Regions from separate parts of the Pseudomonas sp. PA1(2017) genome, predicted to be linked through region 2. Evidence: predicted binding sites of a transcription regulator. Region 2 holds the regulator's gene; the other holds the start of a gene.
The links. Region 2 encodes sigma-54, which starts transcription at its own class of promoters, with help from an activator protein. Its sites were predicted from a motif close to ANTGGCATNNANNTTGCTNT; they were not measured.
Positions count from the first base shown of each region.

Region 1: the regulator sigma-54 is predicted to act here: its motif matches at 3,578-3,597, upstream of BVH01_RS18920 (circularly permuted type 2 ATP-grasp protein).

Region 1 covers NZ_MSXU01000013.1:123,478-130,439, forward strand. Annotated here, with positions in the region: gene BVH01_RS18910 (hypothetical protein) at 1-129, shown strand, start outside; gene BVH01_RS18915 (transglutaminase family protein) at 135-1,022, opposite strand; gene BVH01_RS18920 (circularly permuted type 2 ATP-grasp protein) at 1,019-3,499, opposite strand; gene BVH01_RS24525 (hypothetical protein) at 3,687-3,863, shown strand; gene BVH01_RS18925 (sensor histidine kinase) at 3,915-6,869, shown strand.
Region 2 covers NZ_MSXU01000002.1:71,923-78,884, forward strand. Annotated here, with positions in the region: gene BVH01_RS04590 (ATP-binding cassette domain-containing protein) at 1-745, opposite strand, end outside; gene BVH01_RS04595 (KpsF/GutQ family sugar-phosphate isomerase) at 987-1,961, shown strand; gene BVH01_RS04600 (HAD family hydrolase) at 1,961-2,482, shown strand; gene lptC (LPS export ABC transporter periplasmic protein LptC) at 2,492-3,061, shown strand; gene lptA (lipopolysaccharide transport periplasmic protein LptA) at 3,048-3,596, shown strand; gene lptB (LPS export ABC transporter ATP-binding protein) at 3,599-4,324, shown strand; gene BVH01_RS04620 (RNA polymerase factor sigma-54) at 4,496-6,004, shown strand; gene hpf (ribosome hibernation-promoting factor, HPF/YfiA family) at 6,093-6,401, shown strand; gene ptsN (PTS IIA-like nitrogen regulatory protein PtsN) at 6,417-6,881, shown strand; gene rapZ (RNase adapter RapZ) at 6,898-6,962, shown strand, end outside.

The sequences.
Region 1 (6,962 bases), on a different contig from region 2:
ACCCCACGCTTCATGCTGCAACCGCTGAGCGAGAGCCTCGGCACCAACCTGTCCACCCCGCTGCGCATCGCGCTCGGCTTCTTCTGCGCCTTCCAACTGGTCGCGGTCATCCGTGTGCTTGCAAGCTGAGCAGACTAAAGCGGCGTGACCGTCACCTGCACATCAGGGTCATGATGGCCGCCGCCGAGAATCACCCCGCGCAGGGGTGACACGTCCCCGAAATCACGTCCCCAGGCCAGGGTGATGTGCTCCAGTGCCGGCAGCAAGTTGTTGGTGGGGTCGAAATCCACCCAGCCGTTGTCCGGGCAATACACCGATACCCAGGCGTGGGAAGCATCGGCACCGACCAGCCGCGCCTGCCCCGGCGGTGGCTGGGTCAGCAGGTAGCCGCTGACGTAGCGGGCGGCGAGCCCCCGCGAGCGCAGACAGGCGAGCATCAGATGAGCGAAGTCCTGGCACACCCCGCGGCGCTGCTCGAGCACGCTCGCCAGCGGCGTCGCCACCAGGGTGGCGCTGGCGTCGAAGGTGAACTCGCCGTGGATCTTCTGCATCAGCGCCTGCACCGCTTCCAGCAGTGGGCGCTCGGCTGGGAAGCAGTCGGCCGCGAAGGCTTCGAAAGCCGGTTCCAGGCCCACGTAGGGCGAGGCGAATCGGTAGCGCAGCGCCTCCAGCGCCTCTGTAGCCCAGGCGCGTCGCTGGTAGCGCAGGGCCTGGCGTACGGTGGTCCAGGATGGCGAGCCGTGCAGGTCGACCGGACGGCGCGGCAGCACTTCGACGGTCAATTGCGCCCGTACGTGCAGAGCGTCGTGGGGCCGCTCGAAGGCCAGGCGGGTCAGCGGGTTACCGAACACATCGACGCCATCGTGACGCTGGCAGGGCTGCGGACCGACCTGCAGGTCGTGCATCAGGCAGCGCTGCCACGGACAGTCGCGCGGCCACAGATGCGCCAGCTGCTGGGCCAGGGAAACCGGCGCCGCATAGCGGTAATGGGTGTCGTGCAGCACCTGATAACGGCGACTCATGACGACTGGGTTCCCTGGCTGGCAGCCACGTGGGCGAAGAAGCGCAGGCTCAGTTGCTCGGAAACCGCTCCTGCGGCCTGGCCGATGGCATCGAGCAGCCCGACCAGTCCTTCGAGCACAGCACGAATGCCGCCGCTACCGAACAACGGGTTTTCCAGGCTGTGGAGATCGAGGGCGCTCAAGCGTCGCTCGAGCTGCGCGAGCTCGGGATTGGCCGGGATGTCGAAGCCCTGGGCGAGGCGTTTCAGGGCACGCAGCAGCAGGCGCAGCTGATACAGCACGGCGTGCGGGTTGCGCTCATCGAGCAGCAGCAGGTCGAGCACCGGAATCAGCTGCGCGCTGGCCATGTAGCGCGTGCGGTAAGTGATCGAGCTGTTGCCCAGCTCCAGCAGCCAATCCAGTGCCGAAGCGTCGTCGCTGGCGCCGATGCGCAGGAAGCCACCGATGCTGTCGCAGAGAAACTGCAGGCGCTCGATGCAGCGGCCGATCATCAGGAAGCGCCAGCCGTCATCGCGGGTCATGTCATCGAGGGCGAACCCGGACAGCGCAGCCAACGAGATCATCAGCCGATTGAGTACATCCAGTAGTTGCCCGAGGTCGCCTTCACGGCCCTCCAGGCGTTGCAGGTCGCGCTGCAACTCCACCATGGCCTGCCAGTTGGCCTGGGACAGCTTGCCGCGCACGCTGCCGGCCGTCCATTGCAGGCGCTGCAGGTTGACGCGCACGCTGGCCGGCCACTCGGTGCCGAGCAGCGCCTCACGCAGACGCGCCTCCACGCTGCCGTGAGCTTCATCGGGCAGGGTGCCGAGCTTTTCGGCGAGCTGGAACATCGCCTGCAGCGCACGCGGGTCGTCGTCGTCATCGACGTAGCGCGCCAGCATGATGCGCAACAGCCGCGCATTGTCCTCGCAGCGCTCGCTGTAGCGCCCGAACCAGAACAGGTTTTCCACCACCCGCGACGGGAGGTAGGGATCGCTGCGCACCAGATCGGCAGCGCCCAGGGCGCGCGTGCCCTGCCATTGCTCACTCGGCGCCTGGCGCTCGCCCAACACCCAGGTGTCCTTGCTGACGCCGCCGCGCTGCATCGACACCACCTCGGTATCGGCGGCCACGGCCACCCGGGTCAGGCCGCCAGGCATCACCCGATAGCCGTCGCCGCTGGCCACGGCGAACACGCGCATGCCGATGGTGCGCGGCTGCATGCCCTGCTCGCCGAGCCACACCGGCGCCTGGGACAGTTGCACGGGCGCCTGGGCCACATAGGCCTCGGGCTGCTGACGCAGGCGGCTGGCCAGTTGTTCGGCATCAGGGCTGCCGCCGTGCCCAGGCGTCAGACGCTGGGCCGCCGAACAGGGGCGAATCAGCCAGTTCGGCAGGTCTTCGAGCACCTGGGCCAGTACCGGCGCCTCCCCGCACCAGGCACTGGTAATGCCAGGCAACGACAGCGGCTCGCCGAGCCATCGCTCGCTGATCGCCGGCAGGAATGCACTCAAGCCCGGTGCCTCCAGCAGGCCGCAGCCCAGGGCATTGGCCATCAGCACGCGACCCTGGCGTACCACTTCCAGCAACCCGGGCACGCCGAGCGCCGAATCGCTGCGCAGCTCCAGGGGGTCGCAGAAATCGTCATCGAGGCGGCGCAGCACAGCATGCACCCGCTGCAACCCCGCGAGCGTCTTCAGGTAGAGCGTGGCGTCGCGCACGGTCAGGTCGCTGCCTTCCACCAGCGGGTAGCCGAGCTGACGCGCCAGGTACAGGTGCTCGAAGTAGCTCTCGTTGAAACGCCCGGCGGTCAGCACAACCACCAGCGGCGTGTCGTTGCCGGCCGGCGCCTGGCTGGTCAGGGTGTCCTGCAGAGTGCGAAAGAAACTGGCCAGGTGCTGCACGCCAAGATCGCGATACAGCTCGGGAAAGGCCCGCGAGATGATCTGCCGGTTTTCAAGGGCGAAACCGGCACCGGCCGGCGCCTGGGTGCGATCGGCAATCACCCGCCACTGGCCGTCCGCCGAGCGGGCCAGGTCCACCGCGTACAGATGCAGGTAAGTGCTGCCGGGCGGCTGCACACCCTGGCACGGCCACAGGAAGCTCTCATGGCCGAACACCAGTTCCGGCGGCAGCAACCCATCGGCGAGCAACTGCTGAGGGCCATAAAGGTCGGCCAGCACCTTGTCGAGCAGGCCCGCGCGCTGCGCCACGCCCGCAGCAATGGCCTGCCATTCGGCCGCCGGAATCAGATTGGGCAGCAGGTCCAGCTCCCAGGGCCGATCGGCGCCATCGGGATCGGCGTAGACGTTGTAGGTGACGCCGTTGGCCTGGATCTGCCGGGTGACCATGGCCTGACGCTGCTGCAACTGCGCGGGCGTATTGCGCCGCAGTTGGCTCAGCACGGGCCGCCAGTGCGCGCGCGGCTGCCCGTGGCGGTCGAGCAGTTCGTCATAGGCCGCCTCGTCAGGCAGGTAACAGGCAAGCAGATCAGGCATGAAGATTCCAGTGCAGTGCATCGATGGCGCGGCAACTTCTCGCGCCGTGAAAGCGTAGCCGCTGTGGGCGTCGATCGGCCAGCAAGATATGCGCCAGCGCACTGCCACGCCCCAGCGCCGCACGATGCCCCTTCGCCAGCGCCCTGCGCTTCCGTTACCATCGGCACATCCAGTAGCGAGACGCGGCATGTATATCTATCGATTGGTTCTGATTCTGGTAGTCGGCATCTACCTGTTCTCGCCTGCCATCATGGACTGGTGGATCGATCCCAACGGTGCCTGGTACCGCCCCTACATGCTGTGGCTGATCCTCATCGTGGTGACCTTCATCCTGCAGAGCCAGCGCGATGCCGACGAGCTCTGACCCGATGCGCCAGCCAAAACCCGCCGCCGCCCCTGACTCGCCGAGCCGTGAATGCCGATGAACTTTAGCCTCGGTGGGCTGATGCTGATCAGCGCCGCCTACCTGCTGGTGCTTTTCGCCGTCGCCTGGTGCGCCGACCGCGGCCTGATTCCGCGCCGCTTCATCCGTCACCCACTGACCTACACCCTGTCGTTGGGTGTGTACGCCAGCGCCTGGGCCTTCTATGGCAGTGTCGGCCTGGCCTATCAGTACGGCTACGGCTTCCTGGCCAGTTACCTGGGCGTGACCGGCGCCTTCCTGCTCGCCCCGGTGCTGCTCTACCCCATCCTGCGCATCACCCGCACCTATCAGTTGTCGTCGCTGGCCGACCTGTTCGCCTTCCGTTTCCGCAGTACCTGGGCCGGTGCGCTGAGCACCCTGTGCATGCTGATAGCCGTGCTGCCGCTGCTGGCCCTGCAGATCCAGGCGGTGACCGATGCCATCGGCATCCTCACCCGCGAGGCGGTGCAGCCACAGGTCGCCCTGGCGTTCTGCGGGCTGTTCATCCTGGTGACCATCCTGTTCGGCGCGCGTCACCTGGCCACCCGGGAAAAACACGAAGGCCTGGTGTTCGCCATCGCCTTCGAGTCGGTGGTCAAGCTGCTGGCCATGTGCGCCATCGGCCTTTACGCCCTGTATGCGGTATTCGACGGCCCCCGCGAGCTGGAGCAATGGCTGGTGCTCAACCAGGCTGCCCTGGCCAGCCTGCACACGCCCCTGCAGGAAGGCCCATGGCGCACCCTGCTGCTGGTGTTCTTCGCTTCGGCGATCGTCATGCCGCACATGTACCACATGACCTTTACCGAGAACCTCAACCCCCGCGCCCTGGTCAGCGCCAGTTGGGGCCTGCCACTGTTCCTGCTGCTGATGAGCCTGGCGGTGCCCCTGGTGCTGTGGGCCGGACTAAGGCTGGGCTCGACCACCAGCCCGGAATATTTCACCCTCGGCCTGGGCATCGCCGTGGACAGCCCAGCGCTCGCGCTGATCGCCTACATCGGCGGCCTTTCGGCTTCCAGCGGGCTGATCATCGTCACCACCCTGGCGCTGTCCGGCATGCTGCTCAACCACGTGGTGCTACCGCTCTATCAGCCGCCAGCCGAAGGCAACATATACCGCTGGCTGAAGTGGACGCGCCGCGCGCTGATCGTCGCCATCATTCTGGCCAGCTACGCCTTCTACAACCTGCTCGACGCCCAGCAGGACCTGGCCAACCTGGGCATCGTCTCCTTCGTCGCCACCCTGCAGTTCCTGCCTGGCGTGCTCTCGGTGCTGTACTGGCCGACCGCCAATCGCCGCGGTTTCATTGCAGGATTGCTGGCCGGTATCGCGGTGTGGGGCGTGAGCATGCTGCTGCCGCTGCTCGGCACGCTGCCGGGCCTGTACGTGCCGGTGCTGGATCTGGTCTACGTGCTCGATGACAGCAGCTGGCACCTGGCGGCCATCGCCTCGCTGGCCATCAACGTGCTGGTGTTCACCCTGGTCTCGGTATTCACCGACTCCAGCCCGGAGGAAGACAGCGCCGCCGAAGCCTGCGCAGTGGACAACGTACGCCGCCCGCAACGCCGCGAGCTGCTGGCCCTGTCACCCCAGGAATTCGCCGCCCAGCTGGCCAAGCCGCTGGGTGCCAAGACCGCCCAGCGCGAGGTCGAACAGGCCCTGCGCGACCTCCACCTGCCCTTCGACGAGAGCCGACCCTACGCGCTGCGCCGCCTGCGTGATCGCCTGGAGGCCAACCTGTCCGGCCTGATGGGCCCCAGCGTGGCCCAGGACATCATCGAATCCTTCCTGCCCTACAAATCCGGCAGCGAAGGCTACGTGACCGAGGACATCCACTTCATCGAGAGCCGCCTGGAGGATTACCACTCGCGCCTCACCGGCCTCGCCGCCGAGCTCGATGCCCTGCGCCGCTACCACCGCCAGACCCTGCAGGAGTTGCCCATGGGCGTCTGTTCGCTGGCCAAGGATCACGAGATCCTGATGTGGAACAAGGCCATGGAAGAACTCACCGAGATTCCCGCCCAGCGCATCGTCGGCTCGCGCCTGTCGACCCTCGCCGAGCCGTGGCGGGAGTTGCTGCAGAGTTTCACCGAGATTCCCGACGAGCACCTGCACAAACAGCGCCTGGCCCTCGACGGCCAGACCCGCTGGCTGAACCTGCACAAGGCGGCCATCGACGAGCCTCTGGCGCCCGGTAACAGCGGGCTGGTCCTGCTGGTCGAGGATCTCACCGATACGCAGATGCTCGAAGACAAGCTGGTGCACTCCGAGCGCCTGGCCAGCATCGGCCGCCTGGCCGCAGGGGTGGCCCACGAAATCGGCAACCCGATCACCGGCATCGCCTGCCTGGCGCAGAACCTGCGCGAGGAACGCGAGGGCGATCCTGAACTGACCGAGATCAGCGGGCAGATCCTCGAACAGACCAAGCGGGTCACGCGCATCGTTCACTCACTGATGAACTTCGCCCACTCCGGTAACCACCAGCAGGCGGACGAACCGGTGTGCCTGGCCGAAGTCGCCCAGGAAGCCATCGGCCTGCTGGCCCTCAACCGGCGCAGCGTCGACGTGCAGTTCTTCAACCTGTGCGACCCCGCACACCGCGCCGGAGGCGACCCCCAGCGCCTGGCCCAGGTGCTCATCAACCTGCTCAGCAATGCCCGCGACGCCTCGCCCGAAGGCGGCGCGATCCGCGTGCGCAGCGAAGCGTCGGAACACACCGTCGACCTGATCGTCGAGGACGAAGGCAGCGGTATTCCCAAAGGTGTGATGGACCGACTGTTCGAACCGTTCTTTACCACCAAGGACCCCGGAAAAGGAACCGGACTCGGCCTCGCGCTGGTCTATTCCATCGTGGAAGAGCATTATGGCCAGATAACAATCGACAGCCCGATCGACCCCGAGCAGCAACGTGGCACCCGTATCCGGGTGACGCTGCCGCGGCACATCGAGGCAATGCCACTGGCGAACTAAATTCCGAAGAACCGCATTCCCGGGGATGCGCGTGGCCCATCTTGGCCGCAGCACCGGGAAGCAGGTTCCGAGACCGTCGAGAGAATTCGTTTA
Region 2 (6,962 bases):
CTGGCGTTCCCTGCATGAATTGACGTACCCGTGGATTATCCGAGTCACGCAGCTCGGCCGGCGTTCCCTGGCCCAGCACCTGACTGTCGCCGACCACGTAGATGTAGTCGGCGATGCTGGCCGTTTCGGCCAGATCATGGGACACCACGATGCTGGTGATCCCCAGCGCATCGTTGAGCAGACGAATCAGCCGAACCAGCACGCCCATGGCGATCGGATCCTGGCCGACGAACGGCTCGTCGTACATGAGAATCTGCGGATCCAGAGCGATTGCCCGCGCCAGCGCCACGCGACGCTTCATGCCACCGGATAGCTCATCAGGCATCAGCTCGATGGCGCCGCGCAAGCCGACGGCCTGCAGCTTCATCAGAACAATGTCACGAATCATTTCTTCGGGCAGCTGGGTGTGCACACGCAGCGGAAAGGCCACGTTCTCGAACACGTCGAGGTCCGTGAACAGCGCGCCGCTCTGGAACAGCACGCCCATCTGCTTGCGCATATCGAACAGCTCGCTGCGCGACAGGTCGGGCAGGTTCAGGTCATTGACCCGAATCTCGCCAGCGCTCGGGCGCAGCTCGGCCGCGATCAGGCGCAGCAGCGTGGTCTTGCCACAGCCGGACGGCCCCATGATCCCGGTGACCTTGCCACGCGGGATGCAGATATCGACGTTCTTGAAGATGTGTCGCTCGCCGCGCTGAAAACTTACGTTCTTAAGCTCGACCGCGTACTGATTTTCCGCGCTCATCGGAACTCCATTGCGTACTGCCTTCCTAATCAGACGCCCGGGATCGGGACAAGGGCACTCCGTTCGCCCCTAGAAAAGGCTGCGGACTATAGCATTTGCGCATTTGCCCGCCAAAGCTGGGCCGCACCAGCGTTCAGGGTTGTGACAGCTTTGCCATTTACCGGTTGCTGCATGAATGATGAGTCCACAGGGCTTTCCCGCTATAATCCCCGTCTTTTTCGTCGAGCAGTCCAAGCCGAGCATGAACCAGACCCGCGACCTGATTGATTCCGCACAGCGCACCATTCGCCTCGAGATCGAGGCGGTGCAAGAGCTGCTGCCTCGTATCGACGCCAATTTCGTCAAGGCTTGCGAGCTGATCCTGGCCAGCAAGGGCCGCGTGGTCGTGGTGGGCATGGGCAAGTCCGGGCATATCGGCAACAAGATCGCCGCGACCCTAGCCAGCACCGGCACCACGGCGTTCTTCGTGCACCCGGCCGAGGCCAGCCATGGCGACATGGGCATGATCACCCGTGACGACGTGGTGCTGGCGCTCTCCAATTCGGGCTCCACCGCGGAAATCGTCACCCTGCTGCCGCTGATCAAGCGCCTGGGCATCACCCTGATCAGCATGACCGGCAATCCCGAGTCGCCACTGTCGAAGGCCGCTGAAGTCAATCTCGACACCCGCGTGGCCAAGGAAGCCTGCCCGCTCAACCTGGCGCCGACCTCCTCCACCACCGCCTCGCTGGTGCTGGGCGATGCATTGGCCATCGCCCTGCTGGAAGCCCGCGGTTTCACGGCCGAGGATTTCGCCTTCTCCCACCCCGGTGGTGCCCTGGGTCGCCGCCTGCTGCTCAAGGTGGAGAATGTCATGCATGCCGGGGACAGCCTGCCTCAGGTCAAGCGCGGCACCAGCCTGCGCGATGCCCTGTTGGAAATGACTCAGAAAGGCCTGGGCATGACCGCCGTTCTGGAAAGCGACGGTCGACTGGCCGGCATCTTCACTGACGGCGACTTGCGTCGCGCCCTGGACAAAGGCATCGACGTACGCGATGCCCGCATCGACGACGTCATGACCCCCCATGGCAAGACCGCCCGGGCCGACATGCTTGCCGCCGAGGCCCTGAAGATCATGGAAGACAACAAGATCAGCGCTCTGATCGTGGTCGATACGGACCATCGTCCGATCGGCGCCTTCAACCTGGGCGACCTGCTGCGCGCGGGGGTAATGTGATGAACGATCTACTGCAACGCACCCACGCCATCAAACTGGCGATCTTCGACGTCGACGGCGTGCTGACCGATGGCAAGCTGTATTTCCTGGTCGACGGTAGCGAATTCAAGACTTTCAACACGCTCGACGGCCAGGGCATCAAGATGCTCATCAACTCCGGCGTGCGCACTGCCATCATCAGCGGTCGCAAAACGCCGGTGGTCGAGCGCCGCGCCCAGAACCTCGGCATCCAGCACTTGTACCAGGGCCGCGAGGACAAGCTCGACGTCCTCGACGAGCTGCTCGGCGAACTGGGCCTGAGTTACGAGCAGGTGGCCTACCTGGGCGATGACCTGCCTGACCTGCCGGTGATTCGCCGCGTCGGCCTGGGCATGGCCGTGGCCAGCGCCAACGACTTCGTGCGCCAGCACGCCCACGGCGTGACCCAGGCACGGGGCGGCGAAGGCGCTGCTCGTGAATTCTGTGAACTGATCATGCGCGGACAGGGCACGCTTGACGCCGCCCAATCCGTCTACCTGTAGGGCTCGCCGATGCTGCGCAAATTCCTCACTCCCGTCCTGCTGACCTTCGGCGCACTGCTGGTGGTGGCGGCCGGCTACTGGAACATCAACCCGGACAGCTTCTCCAGCGCGCCGCAGCACACCGGGCCGGAAAACCCCATCGATTTCTATGCGATCAACGCGCGCAGCGTGCAGTATCTGCCCGACGGTCGCATCCAGAACGACATGACCAGCGAAAAACTCGAGCACGTGCAGAGCACCGACACCACGCTGCTGACCGAACCGCGCATGAACCTGTTCCGCGGCACCGAGCTGCCCTGGAAGGTACGTAGCGCCCGTGGCGAAGTCGGCCCCGACGGCAACGAAGTCGAACTGATCGATCAGGTGCGCGTCGAGCGTACGGACGAAAAGGGCCGCCCCACTATACTCACCACCAGCCGCCTGACCGTATTCCCGCAGAAGGAATATGCGCAGACCCAGCAAGCCGTTAGAATCGACGCGGCCAATGGGGTGACCACGGCACAAGGAATGAAAGCGTACTTGAATGACGGCAGGATGATCCTGCAGTCCAACGTAAGAGGCCAGCATGAGGTTCGTTAAAACCCTCCCCCTACTTCTCAGCCTCGGCGCCACGCTCGGAAGCGTAAGCGCCTGGGCTCTGCCGAGTGACCGCGATCAACCGATCCGCGTGCAGGCCGACAGCGCTGAACTGGACGACAAACAAGGCGTGGCGGTATACCGCGGCGACGTGGTGATCACTCAGGGCACCATGAAGATCACCGGCGACACCGTCACCATCACCCAGAATGCGCAGGGTGAAGTCGACGTGTTCACCTCGGTGGGCAAACCTGCCTATTACGAGCAGAAGCCGGCCGCCGACAAGCAGATCGTCAAGGCGTACGGCCTGACCATCCAGTACTTCGCCGCCAACGAGCGCATCGTGCTGATCGATCAGGCTAAGGTCGTGCAGGAAGGCAACACCTTCGAAGGCGAGAAGATCGTCTACGACACGCGCCGTCAGATCGTAAACGCCGGCCGCGCCACCGGCACCAACGTGTCGAGCCCGCGCCCGCGCATCGACATGGTGATCCAGCCGCAGAAGAAGGCAGCCCCCGCTGCCGAGCAGGGCCAATAACCATGGCGACTCTCAAAGCCCAGCACCTGGCCAAGAGCTACAAGGGTCGCCAGGTCGTGCGCGACGTGAGCCTGAGCATCGAAAGCGGCCAGATCGTCGGTTTGCTCGGCCCCAACGGCGCCGGCAAGACCACGTGCTTCTACATGATCGTAGGCCTGGTACAGGCCGATCAGGGCCGCGTACTGATCGACGACCTCGACGTCAGCCACCAGCCGATGCACGGCCGCGCGCGCGCCGGGATTGGCTACCTGCCCCAGGAAGCCTCGATCTTCCGCAAGCTCAGCGTTTCCGACAACATCATGGCGATTCTGGAAACCCGTAAAGACCTCAACCGCGAACAGCGGCTGCAGGAACTCGAGAGCCTGCTGCAGGAATTCCACATCACTCATATTCGCGACAACCTGGGCATGAGCCTGTCCGGTGGTGAACGCCGCCGCGTCGAAATTGCCCGCGCCCTGGCCACCTCGCCGAAATTCATCCTGCTCGATGAACCCTTCGCCGGCGTGGACCCCATTTCGGTCGGTGATATCAAGCAGATCATTCACCACCTCAAGGCCAAGGGCATTGGCGTGCTGATTACCGATCACAACGTGCGCGAAACCCTGGACATCTGCGAAACCGCCTACATCGTCAGCGAGGGCCAGCTCATTGCCGAAGGCGATTCGGCGGCGATCCTGGCCAACCAGACTGTCAAGGACGTCTACCTGGGTCACGAATTCCGCCTGTAGCGGATCCCTCCCCATGAACCTCTGCAAGAGCCTGTTACCGTCCGAGCGACATCGAAACGAAATGGTAACAGGCTCTAGGCAAAGGGCTTGGATTCAGGCATATAATTTGCTTCCTAGTGGCGCTTCGTCGCCCTGTCGTGGATTACGTACAGACGCCGGATAAGGTCTGCAATGAAACCATCGCTAGTCCTGAAAATGGGCCAGCAGCTGACGATGACACCGCAGCTGCAACAAGCCATTCGCCTGCTCCAACTGTCGACCCTGGACCTGCAACAGGAAATCCAGGAGGCGCTGGAATCCAACCCGATGCTGGAGCGTCAGGAAGAAGGCGAAGACTTCGACAATTCCGACCCGATGGCCGATGGCGCCGAAAGCCCGACCTCGCCCGCCGCCCAGGAAGAGACCTTTCAGGAATCCAGCTTCCAGGAAAGCACCCAGACCGTCGACAACCTCGAAGAGGGTGAATGGGGCGAACGCATTCCCAACGAATTGCCCGTCGACACGGCCTGGGAAGACATCTACCAGACCAGCGCCAGCAGCCTGCCTAGCAACGATGATGACGAATGGGATTTCACCACCCGCACCTCATCCGGCGAGAGCCTGCAGAGCCATATGCTCTGGCAACTCAATCTGGCGCCCATGTCCGACAAGGACCGCCTGATCGCCGTGACGCTCATCGACTGCATCAACGACCAGGGCTATCTGGAGGAAACCCTCGACGAAATCGTCGAGTCGTTCGACCCCGAGCTGGACGTCGAGCTGGATGAAGTCGAAGCCGTTCTGCACCGTATCCAGCAGTTCGAGCCATCGGGCATCGCTGCACGGGATCTGCGCGAGTGCCTGCTCCTGCAACTGCGCCAACTGCCCGCCTCCACGCCCTGGCTCAGCGAAGCGCAGCGCCTGACCAGCGATTATCTGGATCTGCTCGGCAACCGTGACTACAGTCAGCTGATGCGCCGCATGAAACTCAAGGAAGATGAGCTGCGCCCGGTCATCGAGCTGATCCAGAGCCTCAACCCGCGACCCGGCTCGCAGATCGAGTCCAGCGAACCGGAGTACGTGGTGCCGGACGTGATCGTGCGCAAGCACAATGATCGCTGGCTGGTCGAGCTCAACCAGGAAGCCATGCCGCGTCTGCGCGTCAACGCCCAGTATGCCGGCTTCGTGAAGCGCGCCGACTCCAGCGCCGACAACACCTTCATGCGCAACCAGTTGCAGGAAGCACGCTGGTTCATCAAGAGCCTGCAGAGCCGCAACGAAACCCTTATGAAGGTCGCCACGCAGATCGTCGAGCACCAGCGCGGCTTCCTGGATTATGGCGACGAGGCGATGAAACCACTGGTACTGCACGACATCGCCGAGGCGGTAGGCATGCACGAGTCGACCATCTCCCGCGTCACCACCCAGAAGTACATGCACACACCGCGTGGCATTTACGAGCTGAAGTACTTCTTCTCCAGTCATGTCAGCACCTCCGAAGGCGGTGAATGTTCGTCGACCGCGATCCGCGCAATCATCAAAAAACTGGTCGCAGCGGAAAATGCGAAAAAGCCATTGAGCGACAGCAAGATCGCTGGTTTACTGGAAGCACAGGGCATTCAAGTGGCGCGCCGCACAGTCGCCAAGTACCGTGAATCGCTCGGTATAGCGCCTTCGAGCGAACGCAAGCGACTGATGTAAGGGAGCCCTTGTAGCGAAAGCGAAGCCCCAGTGTTCCTGCGGCGGGTTCAACACCCGCCACTCACACACGGCAACAAGGAGAAGCGGTATGCAAGTCAACATCAGTGGACACCAGCTGGATGTGACAGACGCACTACGCAGCTACATCGAAGAAAAGCTCGAGCGCCTCGAGCGACACTTCGACAAGATCACCAATGTGCAGGTCATCCTGGAGGTCGAGAAACTCAAGCAGAAAGTCGAAGCCACCTTGCACATCGCAGGAGGCGAAGTGGTGGCCAATGCCGAGCACGACGACATGTATGCAGCCATCGATCTACTCACCGACAAACTCGATCGCCAACTTATCAAGCACAAGGAAAAACAGCTCGATCGCCAGCAGGGCGCAATGGCCCGCTGAGTTCGTCCTTCTCCTATGATCCGACTTGAAACCATCCTGACCCCCGGCCGTTCCCTGGTGAACGTGCCGGGCGGCAGCAAGAAACGCGTCCTCGAACAGATAGCCAGCGTGATCGCGCGTGACCTGCCCGATCTCGATGGCCAGACCATCTATGAAAGCCTGATCGCCCGCGAGAAGCTCGGTTCGACTGGCTTCGGTAACGGCATCGCCATTCCCCACTGCCGCCTGCCCGGCTGTAGCACGCCGATCAGTGCCCTGCTCAAGCTGAGCACTGCGGTCGACTTCGACGCTATCGATGGCGCCCCCGTCGACCTGCTCTTCGTGCTGCTGGTTCCTGAGGCGGCCACCGACGAACACCTCGAACTGCTGCGCCAGATCGCCAGCATGTTCGACCGTGAGGATGTCCGCGAACGGCTTCGCCAGGCTCAAGACAGCGAATCCCTGTACCAGACCGTCGTGAACGTCCAGAACGGCCAATAGCCTGCGGGGTGAACCCATGCGCCTGATCATCGTCAGCGGTCGTTCCGGCTCGGGCAAGAGCACGGCGCTCGATGTGCTCGA